One region of the Neobacillus sp. 204 genome, then DNA from elsewhere that is predicted to be linked to it. Evidence: predicted binding sites of a transcription regulator. Region 1 holds the regulator's gene; each other region holds the start of a gene.
What was found. The regulator Rex, encoded in region 1, represses fermentation and respiration genes when NADH is low (regulators of the CRP and FNR family bind a similar motif). The targets are predictions, from matches to a motif close to TTGTGAAATATTTCACAA.
Positions count from the first base shown of each region.

Region 2: the regulator Rex is predicted to act here: its motif matches at 945-962, upstream of qoxA (cytochrome aa3 quinol oxidase subunit II).
Region 3: the regulator Rex is predicted to act here: its motif matches at 1,172-1,189, upstream of ACJ004_RS06660 (formate/nitrite transporter family protein).

Region 1 is NZ_JBJORY010000024.1:5,154-7,427, reverse strand. Features, by position in the region: gene ystJ (NADP-dependent malic enzyme) at 1-535, opposite strand, end outside; gene ACJ004_RS28275 (redox-sensing transcriptional repressor Rex) at 692-1,357, opposite strand; gene moaC (cyclic pyranopterin monophosphate synthase MoaC) at 1,393-1,890, opposite strand; gene ACJ004_RS28265 (ABC transporter ATP-binding protein) at 2,070-2,274, shown strand, end outside.
Region 2 is NZ_JBJORY010000005.1:238,379-240,652, forward strand. Features, by position in the region: gene ACJ004_RS12570 (ABC transporter ATP-binding protein) at 1-177, opposite strand, end outside; gene ACJ004_RS12575 (iron-sulfur cluster assembly accessory protein) at 327-629, opposite strand; gene qoxA (cytochrome aa3 quinol oxidase subunit II) at 1,005-1,982, shown strand; gene qoxB (cytochrome aa3 quinol oxidase subunit I) at 1,972-2,274, shown strand, end outside.
Region 3 is NZ_JBJORY010000002.1:525,496-527,769, forward strand. Features, by position in the region: gene ACJ004_RS06655 (VanW family protein) at 1-115, opposite strand, end outside; gene ACJ004_RS06660 (formate/nitrite transporter family protein) at 309-1,133, opposite strand; gene ACJ004_RS06665 (bifunctional transcriptional activator/DNA repair enzyme AdaA) at 1,338-1,934, shown strand; gene ACJ004_RS06670 (methylated-DNA--[protein]-cysteine S-methyltransferase) at 1,954-2,274, shown strand, end outside.

The DNA.
Region 1 (2,274 bases):
CCAATTTTAATGCATTAATTAAACCAGCCACTGTTACAATCGCAGTTCCATGCTGGTCATCATGAAAAACTGGAATCTCACAGGCTTTGCGGAGGCGGTCTTCAATTTCAAAGCATTGTGGAGCCGCAATATCCTCTAGGTTCACGCCTCCAAATGTTGGTTCTAGTAACTTAACGGTTTCTACAATTTGGTCTGTGTCAGTGGTGGCTAAGCAAATAGGAAATGCGTCAACATCTGCGAAGGATTTGAATAACACGGCCTTTCCTTCCATAACAGGCATCGCTGCTTTTGGTCCAATATTTCCCAGCCCAAGGACTGCAGTTCCATTTGAAACGACCGCAACAAGATTGCCCTTTGAAGTGTAATCATAGACTTTGCTTTCGTCTTCATAAATATCCATACAAGGCTCTGCCACACCAGGTGAATATGCTAAGCTTAAATCCTTTGCATTATGTACCTTAACCTTTGAATAAATCCCGACTTTTCCTTGATGCTTCTTGTGCATTTTTAACGCTTCAACTCGTAAACTTGACATTGGATTTCCCCACTTTCCGGTTTAGTAACCGTTTGCATTAATCTACCTAAATCTTAGTCCATACGTCCGTATTTTGATAGATTATGTAATTAAAAAAAGCAGGGTTTAAAAATACAAAAGGCTTTCCACAAATTCTGTGAAAAGCCTCTTAACTAGTTATTCTTCTTCTTCTTCCTCTACTTCCACCGTCGGATAATGCTTTAAAAAATAGACAAGCGATTGCAGCTCCACTGCCAGGTCAATATGATGCACCCTAATCAGTGGAGGGACATTTAATCGTGCTGGAGTAAAGTTTAATATCCCCTTTACATTTGCACTTACAAGTCGGTCGGTAATCATCTGTGCTACAGGGGCCGGAACCGTTAAAATGGCAACGGATATACCCCCCTCAGTTAAAACCTTCTCTAATTCATCCATATGATAAACTGGGACCTCGCGAATCTTGGTTCCCATTTTTTCTGGATCAACATCAAAGGCACATTCTATTTTTGTGTTATTATTTTTTAAAAAATTATAATTTAAGAACGCCGTGCCTAGATTTCCAACCCCTATTAAGGCAACCTTTGTTAACTCATCCTGGTCCAAAGTTTTACGGAAGAAGGATATCAAATAATTAACATTGTACCCATAACCCTTTTTCCCCAATGCACCGAAATAAGAAAAATCGCGGCGAATTGTGGCGGAGTCTACCTTTACTGCTTCACTTAGTTCGGCTGAAGAGACCCTTTGTTTACCGGATGTATGCAGGTTTTTTAGAAATCGGTAATAGAGGGGCAGCCGTTTTGCTGTCGCCTGTGGTATTTTCATTGTTTCATTACTCATAATCTCCCACACCCCTTGGATAATTTAGTTAAATATCATTTAACTTTTTCAGTTCTCTTAAAATCACCATTTTTACCGCCCGTTTTTTCGACAAGATACGTCGGTCCAATCACCATACCTTTATCAACGGCTTTACACATATCATAAACCGTTAAAGCACACGCTGAAGCGGCTGTTAACGCTTCCATTTCTACCCCTGTATTCCCCTTGGTTTTAACGGCTGCTGCTATATTTAAACGATAGTTCTCTTGCGTGTCCTGTTCCCAGGAAAAAGAAATATTAACCCCTGTTAATGGAATCGGATGACACATCGGAATCAAATCCCAAGTCTTTTTTGCTGCCATGACTGCAGCTACCTGAGCCACTGCTAAGACATCGCCTTTTTTCATCTCGTTATTGGTAATTTTATCATAAATTTCTTTACTAATGGTAATGCTGGAATGAGCAATTGCCGTACGTGCCGTTTCAGGCTTATCACTGACATCGACCATTTTTGCTCGGCCTTCTTCATTAAAATGAGTAAATTCTGCCATATAAAAAAATCCTCCCATCAAATCATACACTATTTTTCCTTCTATGTGTGTGAAACTTTGAACTAAATCCAAGGTTTTTTGTCGAATTAAAACTCTCATCCTCCTAACCTGCTTAGCAGTTTATTGCCGACATACCGGGAATAAGGTACACTAAACCTATGTAATAGAGGTGAATGAGAATGATTTTGTTACAGGTTAATCAACTACAAAAATATTATGGTGCTGACCTTATTTTATCGAATATTAAACTAGAATTACAAACTCGAGACCGTGTGGCTTTAGTGGGACGCAATGGGGCAGGAAAATCGACATTATTGAAGATTATTGCTGGACACCTGTCGCATGATGGCGGAGAAATCATTAAGCCAAAAGAAGTAACGATTG
Region 2 (2,274 bases), on a different contig from region 1:
ACCAATGCTGACAGAAACAATCGCTTTCCAATCTCCATTCGGAAGTAATTTATCAATGAACCATTGCATTGCAAGCGGGAAGGCTAATTCAAGGGCTGCTACTATGACTGCACTGACAAAATCTAAAATAAACAGCCTCTTATGGGGTCGATAATAAGAAAAAAAACGTCGAATCATATGTAATCTCCTTTTGTGTAGAAACTCATAATTGGTTATGAATCACAATAATAGGATTATATGAAAAATTTACTAACTTTTTCAAGTTTTAAGAAAATATTTACAATAAAAAAACGCCAGTCACATTTAACAAGCGTTTTTTTGTTCTATTAATGGTGATGGTGGACGCCCATTGTAGGGTTAGTAATTAACCATTCTTCTTTCGGTAATTGGAAATATTGGATCCAGATACTATTTAAGGCAGGTTCATTTTTATCAAGAATAAAATCAATTTCTTTATCGCTTGTAACCACTACATCGTTTTCTGTTGGCGTATCCAGCATTAAATCATAATGGGCGTGGTCCCCATGAATACTTGTGACATAAACTCGGTATAGTTTTCCTTGTGCTTCTTCTTGTTCTAACATTTTTTTCAACGCTTTAGCTGCATTACGATTAACTTTTACCTTCATTTTTTGCTCTCCTCTATCTATGTATTCCTACGTATTATCCCACTTTTTATCTAAAATAGACAATTAAAAGATTTGTGACAACAAAAACATAGTTAGATTTTTTATAAAATCAACTTCCCTTATTTTCCCTCGCATTGGATATTAAATCCTTAACAAATTTGTCACAATTTAATCCAAAAACCTATATTATCATCACAGCAATATTGTTAATATAGGTTTTGAGAAAAAACAAAAAGACTAATTAATATTAAATAATAATTAATATAAACATATTTAATTCAGTAAAAAACAGAAAGGAAAATAGTTTTATCTTGTTTGTGAAAGATTTCACGATTATAATCTTAAAAGTGTACATTATGGAAGGGAGATATATACATGTTTAAAAAAAGCTACTTATTTCCACTGTTAGCTTTATTACCAATTCTACTTTTAAGCGGCTGTTCAAAAATGGTCGTCTTTGATCCAAAAGGACCTGCAGCACGTGATATTCTTGATTTGATTAACTGGTCACTTATTTTTATGCTGCTAGTGGTTGTCGTGGTATTTGGTTTATTTGGATATATCATATGGAAATATCGTGCTAAACCTGAAAATGCAGATTATCAGCCTCCTGAAGAACATGGAAGCACAAAATTAGAAATAATTTGGACTGTGATTCCTATTCTTATTGTTATTGCTTTAACAATTCCTACTGTTAAAACAATCTATAAACTAGAAAAAGTACCTGCCGGGTATGAAAATAAAAAACCAATTACCATCAATGTGACTTCCGCCGATTGGAAATGGATTTTTAGCTATCCTGAGCAAGGAATCGAAACTGTGAACTATGTGAACATACCTGCTGGTACTCCGGTACAGTTTAAATTAACCTCTGCTGGCACAATGCAATCCTTCTGGGTTCCTGCTTTAGGCGGTCAAAAGTATACCATGAATAAGATGGAGACAGAGTTGTACCTTACCGCTGACAAACCTGGAGAATTTTTAGGAAGAAATACAAACTTTAACGGCAAGGGTTATGCTGAGATGGAATTTACAGTCGAAGCAAAATCCCCGCAAGCCTTTGAAAAATGGGTAAATGAAGTCAAAGATACTGCGCCTAAGTTAACGGAAAAGAAATACGTTGAACTACTTAAGCCTACACACTTAGGACGTGAGACATTCGTTGGTACTCATCTAGTCTGGGTCAACCATGCAGATATGAATTCAAAAACGTATACAAACCCTGAATTATATGAAGTACATGGCGTAAAAGGAAAGATTTTTAAAGAAAAAGAAACAACTGGGAATTCTATGGACATGGATGGAATGAACACGGACGAAAATTCTGATGGAGGTGAACACAATGGGCATTAATTGGCATGACTTTTTTATCGTCGGCAACCCATTAATACTAGGTTCACAGATTGCTATTCTCTTAACGATGATAGGCATTGTAGCTGGAGTTACCTATTTAAAGAAATGGAAATGGCTTTGGAGAGAATGGTTGACAACTGTCGATCATAAACGAATTGGGATCATGTATATCCTTTCTGGTGTGCTGATGTTTTTCCGAGGCGGAGTAGATGGGCTTTTAATGAAGGCTCAAACATCTCGACCAGAGATGAAATTTTTAGATGCACAGCATTACAATGAAATTTTTACAACA
Region 3 (2,274 bases), on a different contig from region 1:
GCTCCGTAACCTTTTCCTCCACCGCCTTTTCATTCACTGTTTTCCCTGTACAACCAGCCAGCCAAAGTAAACTGCAAATGACTAATACTGAAATTACCCACGAACGTTTTGTCATTTCCCCTAACCTCTTATCCTATATTTTCATGCAGTGACCTAGGACTTCCAATTGCAGTCCATTCATTCTCCGATTTTATTCACATGAACATGGCAATATGATTGATAAGTTTTATTTAGAAAAAAATTCAGCTCCTTTTGACAAAGGAGCTGAATTAATCACAAGAAACTAAATTATTCTTCATGTCATTGATCTATCTAACGCTACTCTTCATCATGGAATGAATCGTTTTCGGTTCAGGTAAAGTCCGTTCATTTTTCTTATAGGCATGCCAATAGGCCATCGCAATAAATACCGATCCGCCCACCGCATTTCCTAGAAAGACAGGGATAAAATTCTCCAGATAAGCTAACCAAGTAAAATGCCCTGCAAAGATCGCTGCAGGAATCACAAACATATTCGCCACTACGTGCTGAAAACCAATCGCGACAAATGCCATGGTCGGAAACCAAATACCGGTAATTTTTCCAACCATATCATTGGCTCCATAAGAAAGCCACACAGCCGAAGCAACGAGCCAATTGCAGCCTATCCCCGAAATAAAGGCTTGGAGAAAAGTAGCTTCTAATTTATGGTCAGCGATACTAATTGTTCTTTCCAAGAACGGTCCTGTTTCCGTAAGGCCAATTATATGTCCAAAAAAGTAAGCCACAAAAATTGCTCCGATAAAGTTACTGACTGTTACAAGAAACCAATTATAAATAACGTCCCTCGTGCTAATCTTATGTGCCATTCGAGCTAGTGGCACAGCCATCATATTGCCTGTTAATAACTCTCCGCCTGCAAGCAATGTGAGGACAAGACCAATTGGGAAAACAGACGCACCAATCAAACTACTCAACCCTTCTAAATTACCTGTGAGAGTTGCCGTTACGCGAATAAAAAGTAAATAACCTAAAGCAATGAAGGCACCTGCTTCAAAACCTAAAATCAGTGTTTGTAAAGGAGGGTAATTTGATTTTTTCACTCCATTTTCGACGGTAATTTCCATGATTTTTTCGGGTTTACTGTATCCCATCAGATGTTCTCCTTTTTAAAAAACTAGAGTGTTTTACTTTGTGATATATTTAACATATTCATTTTATAACAAATTCTTCTAAAATCCTGTGAATATTTCTTTAACTATTTTAGAGCGCTTACAATTATCTTTGTAATCTTGCTTTTATATTCAATTTTACTTACTTCACTCTTTTAATAAAGGTATACTGTTTATCGAGGTGATATGGTGAAAAGTGTAAACAAAATGCAGGAGGTTTGTAATGATAAGAGCAGTCTGACAGAAGAAAGATGGCAGGCCATTATCAATAATGATTGTTCATACGATGATCAATTTTTTTACGGTGTTAAAACAACCGGTATTTTCTGTCGTCCATCCTGCAAATCCAAAGCTCCCAAAATTGAAAATGTCCAGATTTTTTTAAAAGCAGAACATGCATTGGCTGAACATTTCCGCCCTTGTAAACGCTGTAAGCCAAACGGACTTCGTCTCCCAAATGAAGACTGGGTAGGACAGATTACTAATTACGTTGACATGCATTTTAACGAACCGTTAACACTCGAAAACTTAGCAGATATTTGTCACGGCAGTCCTTATCATTTGCAGCGGACATTTAAGCAGATTAAAGGTATAAGCCCCATTCAATATATCCAGCAGACACGAATTACTCATGCTAAGCAGAATCTAGAAACTACAGATAAAACGATAAATGAAATCAGCATGGAAGTGGGAATCCCGAATTCAGCTTATTTCGCCACTCTTTTTAAAAAAATAACCACCTATACGCCATCAGAATATCGTCATTTGAACCGAAAGAAATAAAGATTGGAGATTTTTTTCAATGGATAAGAAAATAATTTACTGGAGTCTCTTCGTTCATGGCCCATGGAAAATGTACCTTGCAGCAACAGCAGAAGGACTTTGTTATGTTGGGTCCAATTATAAAGAATTTGAGGAACTAAAAAACTGGGTGCAGAAAAAGTTTCCCCAGCACCAATTGGAGCAAGATGATAATCGATTACAGATATATGCTGACCAATTCGCTGAATATTTTCAAAGAATGCGGATGTCGTTTACTTTTCCAATCGATTTTTACGGAACTCCCTTTCAACAATCTGTTTGGAACGCCTTAAATGAAATTCCTTATGGGTGCACACATCAT